DNA from 4 places in the Rossellomorea yichunensis genome. Region 3 is predicted to be linked to each of the others. Evidence: riboswitches for the same ligand, from Rfam matches in the RefSeq annotation. Region 3 holds a riboswitch; each other region holds the start of a gene.
What was found. A riboswitch is a leader RNA that binds a small molecule or an ion and turns the genes downstream of it on or off. The one in region 3 is predicted to bind S-adenosylmethionine.
Positions count from the first base shown of each region.

Region 1: linked by a shared signal. The riboswitch ahead of RSX31_RS08865 (methionine ABC transporter ATP-binding protein) and the one ahead of RSX31_RS16045 (methionine ABC transporter ATP-binding protein) in region 3 are both predicted to bind S-adenosylmethionine.
Region 2: linked by a shared signal. The riboswitch ahead of RSX31_RS03875 (methionine biosynthesis PLP-dependent protein) and the one ahead of RSX31_RS16045 (methionine ABC transporter ATP-binding protein) in region 3 are both predicted to bind S-adenosylmethionine.
Region 4: linked by a shared signal. The riboswitch ahead of mmuP (S-methylmethionine permease) and the one ahead of RSX31_RS16045 (methionine ABC transporter ATP-binding protein) in region 3 are both predicted to bind S-adenosylmethionine.

Region 1 covers NZ_JAVYAD010000003.1:202,824-207,040, forward strand. Annotated here, with positions in the region: gene RSX31_RS08855 (hypothetical protein) at 1-122, shown strand, start outside; gene RSX31_RS08860 (helix-turn-helix domain-containing protein) at 536-1,768, opposite strand; SAM riboswitch class I at 2,518-2,622, shown strand; gene RSX31_RS08865 (methionine ABC transporter ATP-binding protein) at 2,742-3,767, shown strand; gene RSX31_RS08870 (methionine ABC transporter permease) at 3,757-4,217, shown strand, end outside.
Region 2 covers NZ_JAVYAD010000001.1:782,402-786,618, forward strand. Annotated here, with positions in the region: gene RSX31_RS03860 (NUDIX hydrolase) at 1-153, shown strand, start outside; gene RSX31_RS03865 (metal-dependent hydrolase) at 250-876, shown strand; T-box leader at 942-1,184, shown strand; gene RSX31_RS03870 (tryptophan--tRNA ligase) at 1,245-2,243, shown strand; SAM riboswitch class I at 2,367-2,476, shown strand; gene RSX31_RS03875 (methionine biosynthesis PLP-dependent protein) at 2,571-3,692, shown strand; gene metC (cystathionine beta-lyase) at 3,685-4,217, shown strand, end outside.
Region 3 covers NZ_JAVYAD010000005.1:437,734-441,950, forward strand. Annotated here, with positions in the region: gene RSX31_RS16040 (methionine ABC transporter permease) at 1-537, opposite strand, end outside; gene RSX31_RS16045 (methionine ABC transporter ATP-binding protein) at 527-1,540, opposite strand; SAM riboswitch class I at 1,611-1,716, opposite strand; gene chbG (chitin disaccharide deacetylase) at 2,196-2,897, opposite strand; gene RSX31_RS16055 (GntR family transcriptional regulator) at 2,918-3,643, opposite strand; gene RSX31_RS16060 (6-phospho-beta-glucosidase) at 3,866-4,217, shown strand, end outside.
Region 4 covers NZ_JAVYAD010000007.1:226,796-231,012, reverse strand. Annotated here, with positions in the region: gene RSX31_RS19385 (ABC transporter permease) at 1-225, shown strand, start outside; gene nei (endonuclease VIII) at 298-1,122, opposite strand; SAM riboswitch class I at 1,260-1,366, shown strand; gene mmuP (S-methylmethionine permease) at 1,460-2,872, shown strand; gene mmuM (homocysteine S-methyltransferase) at 2,841-3,791, shown strand; gene RSX31_RS19365 (glucoamylase family protein) at 3,863-4,217, opposite strand, start outside.

The DNA of each region.
Region 1 (4,217 bases), on a different contig from region 3:
TAGAGGATTGGTCAGCGCTTATGGACACTTCTAAAGGTGTGGTCCGTCTTTCATCCCTACTAGCTATAGGAACTATAGGACTTAATGTAATTACTGCAATTGTATATAACAAAAAAAGATAATGATAGTAACTCAGGGGAACAGGAATAAGCACTTTAATTGTATTAGGGCTTACAGCTCAAAACAATGTTTATTGGGCATCGAAAAATCAACTGCAAATAGGCTTTTTTTCGCTCTCGAACGAACTTCTTACCACTAATAATCAAAGGGGTTTAATTATTTGATTCCATATAAAGGCTGAATTGAACAAAAGCAACCTCCTCATTAATATGGCTTAGGGGAGGTTGCTTAATACATAACAGAACATTTATGACGATAGATTACTTTGAAGAAGATGTGTTGACCGTCATTGTATTAATATCGCCCACTCGAGGATCTGGTAGTTCATCGTCAGCAAATGTGGATGTTGCAACAGTAGTGCCGACTAGTAATAAGAGTGTAGTAATAAATAAAGACTTTAATTTGAGTTTCATTTTCATTTCTCCTTTGATAGGTTTTTAAGTAATAGGTAAGCACTTTTGTACTTGTGGTTGTTCTCGTAATAATCAGCTAATAATTGAGTGAACTCAACTACGGTTGCCCGATCTTTTTTTGCTTTAAAGTGTGGTAAAGCGGTTGATTGCATGTATTCCTCAAAAGCGGCGGACTTCTCAGTTTTTTCTATGAAAAATTGAAGAACTTGAAATTTGATAAGATATTCGGTGTTTTCTTTATTAGAAGAATATCTACGTCCTTCTAAAGCGATTTCCTGAGCCTCTCTGTATTCTTCCAGATGTAAATGGGTTTTAGCTAAAAGGTACAAGGTATTACTTGGGTCCCCGCTCTCCCCTTTATAAGAAATAGATTTCTTATAATATTTTACCGCTTCTATATACTTCTCCATTTGGTTATGTATGAGACCCATATTGTGAAATACTTTGGCTTTTAATTTTTCATCTGAATTATTGTCTAATCCATTTAAGATGGCCTGGTACATAGCTAAAGCTTTATCGTTTTCCCCCATTTTGCGATAGTTTACTGCCAGGAGAAGATTGCAATTTTTACATAATCTGTAATTTAATATATTCTCATATCGAGAGAGAGCCATGGTTGTGTAATAGGTCGATAAAGATATATTTTCAAGTTTAGTATATACCAGGCCCATCTGGTAATATACCTCTTCGATGTCCTGTCTCTCCAATGATAGTTCTGCTTCTTTGTAGTGATGGAGAGAAAGTTTTAGGTCTCCGAGCATGTAGTTATATAATCCACAGAACCTATGATAAAAATCAAATGAAAATGGGTCGAGATATTCAGTTAAATTCAGGATTTCTGAATAGGTTTGTTCAGACCTTTCAACTAGACCCCTTAGCAAGTCGATTCTTAATGAAAATAGTTTCTTCACAAGATAGAATGAAGGGAGAGTAAGTGATTCATAATCTTTCTCAATCCTGTTGAATAAGGATACGACTTCTTCTTCTCCAGAATATTTTATTGCAGTATATAACCTCTCGATATCATCTCTAAATCTTGGAATTAGCTTTCTAGGATCATCTGATTGGATGTTCTGTATATTTAGCTTATCGCAAATAAGAGAAACGATTTCAGGATTCGGATTTATCTTATCGTTTTCAATTTTACTAAGATAAGATATTGAACATACCCCATAGGCCAGAGCGGATTGAGGGATCTCTTGCTTTTTTCTCTCGAATTTAATTCGACTTCCCAAAGTAAACTCTTGTATATTTCACACCTCCTTTTACCTACATATTATCAGAATTTGTAACATTTTGTGTGAAAATGTAATTTACAAGACTGGTTGAGAGAAGCGTCAAAAACTTTTTAAGTGCTTTAAAACAAGTATTTTTTCTTACATTTTCCTGCAGCTAATGAACGTTTAGGCTATGTAGAATCAATAGAATAGAATGGTATTATGCCTGAAACTAAAATAAGAAAAATGAAGATTATTTAGGGGAAAACCTTTAATTTTTTCAACATTAATATCTTGCGACGAGTAGGGTGAAATTTATTATATGGTTGTTTTAGCCTATGTTATTCGTGTGAAAAGGAGGAATATGAGTGGAATATAAAGGTCTGGAAACAAACCATGGGTGGACTCCACTTCGAAAAAGACGGTGAAAGTTAGTTACTTAATGATGAAAATAATGAGTTCTTACACGATACATACTATGCCCTCATAAAACTGAATGAATAAAGTTATATCCATCTTCAATAAAAAGGGACATTAATGGAGAGCCGGACAACGTTTACATGGTCTTTTGTGTCAATCATCAATATACTTCCCAGTAAAAAGGTAAAAAAGTTCAACAACTAGTTGAAAACTGGTTAAAATGCCCCATTTGATTAGTCCTCCGTAATACAATTAATTCAAAAACAGGATTGACAAACCAATTGAAATCCTTTACCATGACCCTAATGCTTAAACGTATCATAACTTTAACTTAATAAAGCAATATCTTCTTATCCAGAGAGGTGGAGGGACTGGCCCTGCGATACCTCGGCAACGGGTTCTTATGAATACCGTGCCAATTCCATCAAGTCATATGACTTGAAAGATGAGAAGAGTGGACATATACATATTTGTGCCTCTCTTCTTATGAAGGGGGGCACTTTTTATTTTCAGCCATGTCCTTCAAACACAGGCTTCAAGAAGAATACATAGCGAAAGGAGCAAGTCCTGTATGATCAGAGTTCAGAATGTTACGAAAGTATTCGAGGCGAAGGATGGACCATTCACCGCTTTGAAGAATGTTTCCTTCGAAGTGAAGAGGGGAGAGATTTATGGAGTGATCGGATTCAGCGGAGCGGGAAAAAGCACGCTTGTCCGCTGTCTCAATTTTTTAGAGAAACCATCATCGGGTGATATTTTCATAGAGGGGCGCAGCCTGAAAGATCAGTCGGCAATCGATCTGAGGAAAGAGCGGCACCGCATCGGGATGATTTTTCAGCATTTCAATCTGTTTCAATCCCGGACGGTGGCAGGGAATATCGCCTATCCTCTGAAACTTGCAAAATGGCCAAAAGAAAAGATCAGCGAGAGAGTAAAGGAGCTGCTCGTGTTTGTCGGACTTGAAGATAAAGCGAAGCATTATCCTGATCAACTGTCAGGAGGGCAGAAGCAAAGGGTGGGGATAGCAAGAGCCCTGGCGACATCGCCTTCGATTCTGCTCTGCGATGAAGCAACATCCGCACTTGATCCCCAGACGACGGATTCGATTCTGAACTTATTAAAGAGAGTCAACGCGGAGTATGGCATTACGATTGTGATGATCACCCACGAAATGGGGGTCATCCGGGAAATCTGTGATAAGGTCGCTGTCATGGAAAATGGAGAAATCGTTGAAGAAGGAAGCGTCTTCGATATCTTCTCCAACCCGCAGACCCGGACGACGAAAAATTTTGTGAAGAGTGTCATGAATGATCAGCTGCCGGCATCGGTTCTCGACAAATTGAATGACAGCAAAGAAGGGCGCATCTGCCGCCTCATTTTCAAAGGGGATTCGACGGGCACGCCGATCCTTTCCGAAACGGCAAAGAAATTCGATGCCCACATCAATGTGTTATTCGGCCAGATCACGGAACTCCAGGGTAAGCCGTTCGGGAATCTCATCGTACAGATCATTGGCAGCAAGAAAGAAACGGAAGAGATCCTGGATTATTGGAAGAACCGATTATTCGTAAGCGAGGTGGAGAAGCGTGCAAGTTAACTGGGAATTATTTTGGCCGAAAATTATAGAAGCGACATGGGATACCGTGGCGATGGTGTCATTCTCCCTCCTGTTTGCAACGTTGATTGGGCTTCCCCTCGGCATCATAGTCGTGGTCACGCGGAAGGGGCACTTACTTGAAAATAAAGTCGTCTTTTCCGTATTGAGCAGCATCATTAACGTGTTCCGTTCGGTCCCGTTCATCATCTTGATGGTGGCCATCATCCCCTTTACAAGATTGGTAGTGGGCACATCGATCGGAACGGCGGCAGCCGTCGTGCCGCTTGTCGTATTTGCGGCACCGTATATTGCAAGACTGATAGAGAGCTCGCTCCTTGAAGTGGAACCGGGTGTCATTGAAGCGGCGGAGTCCATGGGGGCCGGGCCGTGGCAGATCATCTTCGGGATACTCATTCCGGAAGCATTGAGTACATTGGTCCTGAATATCAC
Region 2 (4,217 bases), on a different contig from region 3:
CAAACGAAAGAGGAAATCGATATAGAAGGATTTCTTGTTAATGAAACAGGGAAAAAGGATTTCATTAAGCAAAGGGTGAGTTACCATCACTTTGTTCCACATGAAAGGTCCTATCTTTTTGAAATTATTGAGCGCATATCGGCTCATCTTTAGAAATTAATTCGTACTTCCCATAGTCAATATGGTTAATAAAGGCTATTATAGTAATCTAGTATATACATAATGTGATAAGAGAGTAGGAGGACACACTTGAACGGCACAGCACATATGGCAATTGGAGCAGCAACAGGGTTTATTGTGGCCAACTCATTTGGATCTGGTCCTGACATAACGGCCGCACTTGTGGCAATAGGTGGGATATCCGGACTCATGCCTGATATGGATATTGACGGAAAACTTAGTAACAAGGTTACTTTTTCACCTAAAATGATCAGAGCAGTAGCACAAATCATTGGGTTTCTAATGATGGTATACAGCTATCTGGAAGGAATCGGGAAAGAACGATGGCTAGGTATTGGATATGGTGCAGGAATGATGATTCTCTCAAGTTTCATTACTCAGCGAAGAATGCTGATGATTACTGGCATCGGTGTGACAGCATGCGGTTGGCAGCTGAATGAAACATGGTTATGGTTGTTAGGTATCTATATTTTCTTTGCCTCATTCGTTTCACATCGAAGTTATACTCACTCTGTACTTGGAATCGTATATTATGGCGTGATTGCTCATTATCTAGAGTCATCTTTAATGATTGATGGGGTATTTGAAGCATGTGTAATCGGATATGCCAGTCATCTGATCGCCGATATGAAATTTCTTCCATTCAATAAGAGAGGCATAAAGCTTTTCCTTCCCCTTTCATCCAAAGAAATCTAAAATGTGTTTGCACCCACTTGACCATTATTTCCCTATACATTAAAATAATGGAAACACTTTAAATATGAAATGCGATGAGGAAGAAGAGTAGACGAACGAAACATTTCAGAGAGCTGATGGCTGGTGAGAATCAGTATGGTGAAATCGTTGAATGGGCTTTTGAGCATCCATGCTGAAATTAAGTAGGTTATGGCGGAAGGTCTCACCGATAAAAGAGACGATGTATCGAAGGCGACTTCTGTACAGATGAGTGCGTTTACTAAAGTGTAAGCGAATGAAGGTGGCACCACGGGTTTCCCGTCCTTTTTTAGAGGATGGGAAGCCCTTTTTGTGTTTATTTTTATTATTTTTCATCGGAGGGAATGGTTATGAAAAGACAAGTTCTGACTGGTATTAAACCAACAGGCCGTATTCATTTGGGGAATTATATTGGTGCAATCAAACCGGCATTACAATTGGCTGAGAACCAATCCTACAACACAGCTTATTTTGTTGCGGATTATCATGGTTTAACGAAGATACACGATAAGCATGAAATGAAAGAACTTTCTTATGGAGTGGCAGCAGCTTGGTTAGCATTAGGTTTGAATCCTGATCGAGCGATCTTTTATCGTCAATCTGATGTACCTGAAATCTTTGAATTGAGTTGGATTCTGTCTTGTTTTGCACCGAAAGGATTAATGAACCGTGCCCACGCATATAAATCATTGGTCCAAGAAAATAAAGAAAGCGGCAAAGATGTTGATGCTGGAGTCAATATGGGATTATTCACCTATCCAATTTTAATGGCAGCTGATATCCTCCTTTTTAAAACCGAGATGGTACCTGTCGGAAAAGATCAGATACAGCATGTTGAAATTGCACGAGACATAGCTGAAAGCTTTAACAAACAATATGGAGAAATATTTGTCATTCCTGAATATGTCATCCAAGAAGAAACGGCTGTTCTACCGGGACTAGACGGACGTAAAATGAGTAAAAGTTATAACAACACCATTCCATTATTTGAAGAATCAAAAAAGCTTCAAAAATTAATTAATAAAATCAAAACAGATTCATCACCCCCTGAGGAGCCCAAGGATCCTGACTCCTCCGTCATTTTTGCGTTATATAAAGAATTTGCAACTTCCGATCAAGTTGAAGAAATGAGAAGGAGATTTCAAGAAGGAATAGGCTGGGGAGATGCCAAAAAAGAGCTATTCCAAGTAATGAACTCTTTTATCGAAGAACCAAGATCGAAATATGAAGAACTGATGGCGAGTCCCCATATGCTTGATACCATCTTACAAACTGGAGCAAAAAAAGCACGGGAAAAAACAATCCCATTCATGAAGGAGATTAAAAGGAAAATAGGAATTTATCATTGAAATAGAACAGGGAGATGAAGCGCGATGATCATTTTGTTTTTCAGATAATTCATAATTCTCATTGACATTTCTTCTTCTTTGTTATAAGTTATGGGAAAGTTATTTTTCACAAAATCATATAGTTTCTTATCAAGAGAGGTAGAGGGACTGGCCCGAAGACACCTCAGCAACCAGCCAAAGTTTTAGGTATGGTGCTAATTCCAGCAAGTTGATGTCAACTTGGACGATAAGAGGGAGAACGAACGTACAAAACCTTCTTATTTTCATTAAGAAGGTTTTTTTGTTTTTTCCCTTTTCGTATTCAAGATAGAAAAGGAGAGAAGAAGGTTGAAAAAACATATTGATACAATGCTTGTCCAGGCGGGAAATCGAAAAGATCCTGCCACGGGTGCTGTGAGCTTACCCATTCATTTAGCGACTGCCTATGAACATAAGGGAGTTGGGCAATCGACAGGTTATGACTACACAAGAACAGGTAATCCAACCCGCGCCACCTTAGAAGACACCCTCACTCAATTGGAGGAAGGGCACAGAGGATTTGCCTTCAGCTCGGGGATGGCAGCGATTCAGGCTATCCTTAGCTTATTTTCCACCGGGGATGAATTGATTGTTTCAAAAGACCTATACGGCGGTAGCTACCGATTATTCGTACAGTATGAAGCACAATATAGGATCAAATTTCATTTCGTCGATACAAGTGATGCCGGCTCCATAGAAGAGCAAATTTCTAAGAGAACAAAGGCCATCTTCCTTGAAACACCAACCAATCCATTAATGAATGAAGCAAGTATTTCTGAGGTCGCCGGGCTCGCTAAGCATAACGGATTGCTTTTAATTGTAGATAATACTTTCTACACACCTATTCTGCAGAAGCCACTTTCTGAAGGAGCAGACATCGTTATTCACAGCGCCACGAAATACTTAGGGGGACATAATGACGTGCTGGCAGGTGTTGTGATTGTAAACACAGAGGAGTTGGCGGAAAAAATCTACACCATTCAAAATTCAATCGGTGCGGTTCTCGCCCCTTTTGATTGTTGGCTCTTATTAAGAGGAATGAAGACCCTTAGTCTCAGAATGGCACAGCACGAAAAAAACGCAAGAAAGTTAGCGAAGTATCTTGATGCCCATGAATGTGTAACAGACGTATTATATCCGGGAAAAGGTGGCATGCTTTCCTTTCGTATCGCAAAGGAAGAATGGGTTTCTCCCTTTCTCCAACACTTAAAAGTTATAACGTTTGCTGAAAGTTTAGGAGGGGTCGAAAGCTTTATCACCTATCCCGCCACTCAAACACACGCAGACATTCCTGAAGAAGAAAGAAAGAGTTTGGGTATCTGCAACAGACTCCTGCGGTTCTCTGTAGGAATTGAATTTATTGATGACCTGATAGAAGATCTGGAGAATGTTTTTCAACAATTGGAAAAAGAGGTGTTTACGTATGAGTAAAAAACCATTTTCACTTCAAACGTCACTCATTCATTCTCACGGATTTGATAAAGAAACAGGAGCGGTCTCTACACCGATTAATCATGCTACGACCTTTCATCAACAGGATTTTGATCAATATGGAACGTATGATTACAGCCGTTCGGGAAATCCGACGAGGGAAACCGTTGAAGAAACGATCGCGGAATTAGAAGGTGGAGTAAGAGGCTTTGCCTTTTCATCAGGGATGGCAGCAATCTCCACTAGCTTCTTATTATTGTCGAGTGGAGATCATGTTCTCGTATCAGAAGAAGTGTACGGTGGGACATACAGAATGATTACCGAGGTCCTCACTAAATTTGGAATTGAATATTCATTTGTGAATATGAAAGATCTACATGAAGTGGCTTGTTCAATCAAGCACAATACGAAAGTGATTTATATGGAGACACCATCCAATCCGCTTCTGAATATCACCGATATTGAAGGAGTCGTAAAGCTTGCCAAGGCTAATGGATGTTTAACTTTTCTTGATAATACATTTAT
Region 3 (4,217 bases):
CAGGTCCCCGACTCCCCCTCCACCGACAATGCCGGCCATGGCAGAATAGGCAACTAAACTGATCGTTGTAATCGTGATTGCTTGAATCACCGCTGGACGAGCTTCCGGTAACAGCACGTCCTTAATGATCATCCAAGGGCTTGCCCCAACCGAAACCGAGGCTTCAATGACACCTTTATCAATCTCACGCAATGATGTTTCTACCATTCTCGCAAAAAACGGAATTCCCGCAACAGAGAGTGATACGGATGCTGCCGTCGGTCCGATCGTGGTTCCGGTCAACAGTTTGGTTAATGGTAAGAGTGCGACTAATAGAATGATGAACGGAACCGACCGCACCATATTGACGACAAATCCAACGACCTTTTTGATCAAACTATTTTGTAAAAACAAGCCTTTGTCTGTTACGAAAAGAAGAATCCCGAGCGGTAATCCCACTAAAATCGCAACTCCGAGTGAAATCCCCACCATATATACCGTTTCAAAAAAGGCTTTATTCAATTCTGGTAAAATCGCAGTCAATGAATCAGGCAGCATTCTCAAGCACCTCCAAGCTCTGCGTCTTCAGCGTGATGAACCGGATCGCGGCTTCGATCTCGTCATGGGAGCCGATCAGTTCCATGATAAAAATCCCCAGTGGCACTTCCTGAATATATTCAATCTTGCCGTGAAGGATATTGCCTCGCACCTTGTATTTCTGGAACACTTCCGATACGACGCTTTCCTCTGCGATCGATCCTTTGAATTGGATTTTGATCAGCTTTCCTTTCCTTGATTCCACAAGGTGCGGAGGGAGTTCAAATTGAAGGATCGTTTCAATGAATTGTTTCGTTAAAGGCTGCTTCGGTTCTGCAAACAGGTCGTAAACCGGACCTTCCTCCACGATCTTTCCATCCTGCATCACGGCCATCCGGTCGCAGATTTCTTTCACCACTTCCATCTCGTGGGTGATGAGTACGATCGTCAAACCCAGTTCTTTGTTGATTTTTTTCAATAGCTTCAAGATCGATTTCGTCGTATTCGGATCGAGTGCCGATGTCGCTTCATCGCAAAGTAAAACCGATGGGTTATTCGCAAGGGCTCTCGCAATCCCGACTCTTTGCTTTTGTCCTCCACTGAGCTGGGCCGGATACGCGTCCGCTTTGTCCGATAGACCGACCATCTCCAGAAGCTCGACAACCCTGGGCTTTATTTTCGCTTTCGGTACACTAGCTGCTTTCAAGGCAAACGCCAGATTGTCAAACACCGTTTTGGATTTGATCAGGTGAAAATGTTGAAAAATCATGCTCGTTTTTTGACGGGCGAGTCTTAATTGTTTGGACGTGAGCTTCGTAAAATCCTGTCCATCAATGATGATTTCTCCTGATGTAGGGGTTTCTAATAGATTCAGGCAGCGAATGAGTGAACTCTTCCCCGCTCCACTGTATCCGACGATTCCAAAGATCTCACCCTTTTCAATCTTTACGGAAACATTATCGACACCGACCACCGTTTGCTTCTTTGTACTGTAGGTTTTAACTAGATTTCGAATCTCGATCAATGTGCACACCCCTTTTTTGTACAATAAAAAATGCCTCTTTCAACTGAAAGAAGCATCGCCTGTTTATCTCGACTTATCTCTCAGAATGAAATCATTCTGCAGGAATTAGCACCGTTCCAATACTGGAGGTTGCCGGACGTCATAGGGCCTGATCCCTCGGTCACTCTGGATAATTGAAAGTATGTAATTTTCTAAATTTTTATCTTATAGAGGATAATACTGGGTATGTGAATGGAAGTCAATAGGGAATTTTTCAGTTGTTTTTATGTAAGCGTTATCTTCGTTGGTGCACTAGGGGAGGGATTTTTTGTGTAGGGGAACTTTGGTTTGATATGGTCGTGGTGATGGTCCTTTTTTTTACAGTTGATAATATATTCCTAAAGTTGATAATAAAAGGACAAAAGTCGATAATATATCATGAAAAGTCGATAATAAAACTTCTCTTATCCTATCAATCCATGTATTTCACATCGATCTCAGTCAAAATCCTGCCTTAACACCATCTCAAAACCATACATACTATCCAAAAACATTCCTTTCCACCTCCAAATGGGACGAATCTCCATTACCAATAGAAAAAGGCACTACCTTCCATAGCAGCACCCCATTTGTCATAACAACTCACATCAAACATTCTAATCTCCCAATCAACCAATCAAAAACTAGACGCCCACTCCTTAATCCCCGTCAACACATCCAACTCCCTCAACCTCTGCTCACAATAAGACGAATTCCCTTTCAAGTATGTATCAACATAAGCCGGATGACACATAATCTCAAGCGTCTCACCTTCATCCCTGCTGTCCAATATCCTCTTCAATCCTTCAACCGACACTCCGTCACCATAAAAGTCCATCGAGAACCGATCGGTTAACACATTCATTGCGTCTAACCCATCACAGGGCACATTCCGGACCGGAACCCCAAAGCGCTCCGACAACCTCTTCACCACCGGGATCAGTGGCCGAAAGCTATGAACATGGTGATGACTGTCAATATGAGAAAGGGGCAGACCGAATGATAGGAATTTATCCATCTGAGCCTCCCACTCCATTTCAACCTCATCCACATTGATTTCTTTTTCTTCAAAAATCCTGCTGGTGTAACGGAAAAGGCCTCTCTCATCAAGAAGAGATGGTACTCCGCCAGAAACTGGTCTTCCGCATGTCAGCGTTAAATGGATCCCAACCTGTAATTCCGGATAAACCTTCGCCAATTCCACCGCATGCAGAGTTCCCGGCATATTGACCAGCATCGTTGTTGAGTTGACGATGCCAAACCGGTGACTATCAACGATGCCGTAATTCACCCCCCGGCATAAACCAAAATCATCTGCATTGATGATCACGTTCCTCATAATCCCCCATCCCCTTTTCGCTAATAGGTTCTTTCTACAAGAAAGCTCGCTTTATCTCCTCTGAAGATCGCTTTGGAAAATTCGATGACCGATCCATCCTCTACATAAGCCGTCGTCTCAATCATAAAGCAAGGTGTCCCCTCAGGCACCTCGAGCTTTTCTGCCACTCGTTCATCTGCTAAAAACAACTCGATCGTTTCGACGGTTTTTTTAATTTTTATCTCAAACTGTGTTTCCAGGAGCTTGTAAAGAGATCTTTCACATTCGTCTTTATCAAGCCCGGGCGTCTTGTACCAGGGCAGATAGGCCACCTCATATTGCAGGGGCAGACCGTCTGAATATCGGATCCTCTCTAAACGATTGACGGGATCTCCATTCTTTAATTCCAACGCTTTTTCCACTGTTGATTCTGCCGGGATGACATTCATGCTTAGTACCTTGATCTTAGGTTTCTTACCTTGTAATCGCAGTTGCTCTGTGTAGTTGTCGATCGTCGAGGACAGGATTTGACTGACTTTCTCTTCTGCGACAAAAGTTCCTCTTCCTTGCTCGCGATACACGTAACCTTCAAGTGTCAGCTGCTGGAGCGCCGTCCGGATCGTCGTACGACTGACATTGAACTTTTCGCAAAACTCCGCCTCTGTCGGCAGTTTTGTATTCGGAGCGTACTCTTTATTTTTAATCATGTGGATGATTTCTTCTTTTACATGCGAATGCAGGGCCTTTGCTTCTTGTGTCTCTTTCATTCTGTTTCTCCCTTCCACTTTCTTCCTATATTTGTTATAACACATCCACGATCAATTCTCTATTCCTATTCATTTTATCATAAAAACAATTTGTTATTACAATTAAATAAAAATCAGTCATAAATTTCATATTTGTCATTACAATATATAGACGAGCAAAAATTTGTATGATACATTATAAAAAAATAGAAATCGCTTTCAAAATGAAGGGAGATCGACAGAATGTCATTAAAGGTGGTCATAATCGGAGGCGGATCAAGCTATACACCAGAAATTATCGAGGGGTTCATCCACCGATACAAATCTTTTCCTGTCACAGACATAACGCTTGTAGACATCGAAGCAGGGAAAGAGAAGCTTGAGATTATCGGGCAGTTTGCTCGTCGAATGATCCAAAAAGCAGGTGTGCCGATTGAATTGGAATGGACTCTTAACCGGCGGGATGCCTTGATAGGCGCTGATTTTGTGACAACACAAATCAGGGTGGGCGGTCTCTCAGCCAGGGAAAAAGATGAACGTATCCCCTTAAGTCATGGCGTCATCGGTCAGGAAACCAATGGAGCAGGCGGTATAT
Region 4 (4,217 bases), on a different contig from region 3:
CTTGGATTTGTAATAGGAATACCCGTAACGCTCCTATCAATTTCAGCCTTTATGAATTCAATCACCTCAGAGATGAATGTGACGATTCCCGTAAAGTTGGATTGGATGAGTGTCCTCATCAGTTTTATCATCATCATCGCATCATATCATGTATCCCTATGGCTGAATCATCGGAAGTTGAAAGGGATTTCTATGAACGAAGCGATTAACCGGAGTTCGGAATAGAAACTGTAGTTTGACGTTAAACCGATAAAAGGGTACCAGGCATTAAGAATGCCACGTACCCTTTTATCGTTATCATTCGATTCCCTGACAAACCGGACAATAGTACAGCCTTCTTGAAGCCGCCACCGTCTTCTCGATTTCACTTCCACAATTGAAGCAAGATCCACCTTCCCGGTTAAAGACCCAGTGACGATAACGTGAACGCTTCACTCCTTGGCCTTTCATTTTCTGTGCTAGGTCGAGATCATTGGTGATCCCACCAGTCTCATACGATTGTCTCACTAAATCCTTGATGCTATGTGCAGCTTTCTTCAATTGCTTCTCTGTGCAGTCGACTGGCCTGAGAGAAGGATGTATGCCAGCGAAAAACATGATTTCAGATCGCAAATAATTTCCGATTCCGGCTACGAAACCTTGATCCAGCAATAGAATCGACCATTTGCGGTTTCGGAATCGTTTGTCCTTCATCCGTTCCATCAGCTCATCTACTGATACCTCTTCGCTTAAAAGATCAGGTCCTACTTTTGAGACGAATGGGTGCCCGGGCACTTCTTCGTCACGAAGAACCTCTATATCAGATGCACTATAGAGAAGTGCCGATTTATTCTCATTATGTATGGCCAATCGGAGCTGGCGGTTTGTTTTCGGGTAGTTATATGTGTTTCTGATATACCATTTCCCGTAAAGCTGATTGTGGGAGTAGATGGTGTACCCATTGTCAAAGCGGATGAGCATGGCTTTTCCCTTCGTATCGACCCTTGTCACGATCGACCCCATTAGCAGATCCCCGTAGTCTTCTAAATGAAGGAAGGCAAAATAAATATCTTCCACGGTTTTATTTTTTAGAGCACGCTCTACTTCATCTGCAGCTCTTCTGATTTCCGGACCTTCTGGCATGGCAGTTTCTCCTTTTTTAGTATAGTTGTTCCCTTTTTTCTTCCTAAAGTAACATTCGGATAGGCTGGGCTACTCATCTATTTCATGGTCTTGACATTATTCCAATATATTGATAGAGTTTTAAAAAATCTACATATTTCTTATCCAGAGAGGTGGAGGGACTGGCCCTTTGAAGCCTCAGCAACAGGTCTGTGAAGATACTGTGCTAATTCCAGCGGGTGATTCAAACCCTGATAGATAGGAGCAATCTTTTATTTGTCGGTGACGCACTCGTTCAGGGTGCGTTTTTTGTTTGTCTACCCATTCCACAATATATTTAGAAGGAAGGGTGTTTTTGATGGAAAACGCAGGACAGAGTTTTAAAAGAGCGATGAAGACACGTCATTTAGTGATGCTGTCTCTTGGGGGGGTGATCGGAACCGGGCTTTTCTTGAGTTCGGGGTATACGATTCATCAGGCAGGACCATTCGGGACGATCCTTTCTTATTTGGTTGGGGCGCTGGTGGTGTATCTTGTGATGCTTTGTTTAGGTGAACTTTCTGTCCATATGCCGGAAACAGGATCCTTTCATAGTTATGCTGCAAAGTTCATTGGACCTGGGACCGGGTACACGGTGGGCTGGTTATATTGGCTGACATGGACAGTGGCATTGGGGTCGGAGTTTACGGCGGCTGGCTTGATGATGCAGCGTTGGTTTCCTTCGATTAGTGTATGGATCTGGAGCGCGGTCTTTGCTGCGTTGATTTTTGTGCTTAATACGTTGTCGGTGCGGTTTTTTGCTGAATCTGAATTTTGGTTTTCTATAGTAAAAGTGATTGCAATCGTTGCGTTTATTGTGATCGGGGCAGGGGCGATCGTCGGGTTCATCTCTCTCAGTCATTCAGAGCCCGCTCCGTTTTTCTCGAATATCACAAGTTCAGGGTTGTTTCCGAATGGGGCATTTGCCATCTTGATGACCATGCTTGCCGTCAATTTTGCCTTTTCAGGAACAGAATTGATCGGGGTTGCGGCGGGAGAAACAGAGAATCCATCCAAATCGATTCCTAAAGCCATCCGCACCACGCTTGTGAGATTGATCATCTTTTATGTAGGGACGATTATCGTATTATCCGCTTTATTACCGAGCCAGTCAGCCGGTGTATTGGAAAGTCCTTTCGTAGCGGTGCTTGGTCGGATTGGAATCCCGTATGCCGCCGATATCATGAATTTTGTGATCATAACGGCCATTTTATCAGCGGCAAACTCCGGTCTGTATGCTTCCTCCAGAATGCTATGGTCGCTCTCAGATAAGCAAATGATCTCACCGGTTTTTGCCAAATTGACTGATCGGGGAGTCCCTCTCAATGCGATAGTTTGCAGCATGCTGGGAGGGGGGCTGGCATTGCTTTCAAGCATCATTGCACCGGGGACGGTCTACATCGTAATGGTGTCGGTCTCTGGCCTTGCGGTAGTAATCGTGTGGATGAGCATTAGTGCTGCCCAATTTCTATTTCGAAGACAGTACATAAGGGAGGGAAACGATGTGAAAGACTTGACTTATCGGACGCCGCTCTACCCACTCGTTCCCATTGCGTCATTTCTGCTTTGTCTAGCTTCTTGTATCGGCATTGCCTTTGATCCCACTCAGAGGATAGCCCTTTATTGCGGAATCCCATTTATCGCCCTTTGCTATGGAAGCTATTATCTAACACAATACGTAAAGAAAAGAGGAAGAGGTTATGTCGAATCAACTGAAGCTAAATCCCATTGATGCTATTTTACAAATAGATTCCCAACTGATTTTAGATGGAGCATTAGCCACAGAGCTGGAATCCCATGGCTTTGATTTAAACGATCCCCTTTGGTCTGCCCGTATACTCCTCGAAAAACCGGAAGCGATTGAGAAGGTTCATGCTGATTATTTCCGTGCAGGAGCCGATTGTGCGATTACAGCCAGCTACCAGGCAACGGTGGATGGTTTTCGAAAGCGAGGAATAGAGAAACCTGAAGCTCTGGAATTAATCAAGAAAACGGTTACTCTTGCCAAAGAAGCCCGGGATGACTTCTGGAAGGAAGAGAAGGGAAATTCGAATCGGCCGAAGCCAATCGTTGCAGGTTCTGTAGGACCTTACGGGGCATACCTTGCCGACGGCTCTGAATACGTGGGGAACTATGGAGTAAGTGATCAACAGTTAGCAGATTTCCATTTTCCGAGAATCCAGGCATTAGTGGAGGCGGGAGCTGATTTGTTGGCGTTTGAGACCATCCCGTCCTTGCAGGAAGCAAAGGTACTAGCTTCACTTCTGAAAGAATTTCACGATACCTGCGCCTGGCTGTCTTTTTCATTAAAGGATGGAGAGACGATAAGTGATGGAACGGGGATTGAAGAGTGCGCGCGTGTGTTCAATGACGATGAACAAATCGCTGCAATTGGTGTGAATTGTGCACCGATACCTGCGGCCGAGAAGGCGATAAGCGTATTAAGCAGAAACACTGACAAACCAATCATCGCGTACCCGAACTCAGGTGAGACTTACAATGCCGGGACCAAAACGTGGCATGGAAAGAAAGGGTGTTGCGCGTTTGATGAGGAATCAGTAATTTGGTACGAGGCAGGTGCCCGTATCATGGGTGGTTGCTGCCGGACGGATCCGGGTCATATTGAGGCGTTGGCGAAGAGGTGGAGGTAGGCAGTAACACTTAAAATACAAAAAGCCCAAGTAATACATCCACTTGGGCTTTTGTATTATTATCGCTACTATTATTTAATAGAAAACGTCTCTTTAATCAGCAAGTCCTCAGGTGATTCCCCGATCTGATCTTGGTGGAAGTAATCTCTGATGACTCCATCCTTTAAATAGTTGACGATTGAGACCATTGTCATACCTTGATCTAAAGCGAGGTAGGCTTGTGTCACTTCTCCCGTTTCCACATTGACTGAAGCAAGGAAGCCATATTTACCATACATATCGAAACGTTTCAACGCATGGATGTTTTTGAATGCTTCCATCGGTGCGTATTCAAGTGCCAGGAATGTGGCATGTGGAGTGACAGTGCCATCTGACTTATAGCCGTCCATACCCAGAGGTGTAGCGGCAAATTCTGAATAATTATCC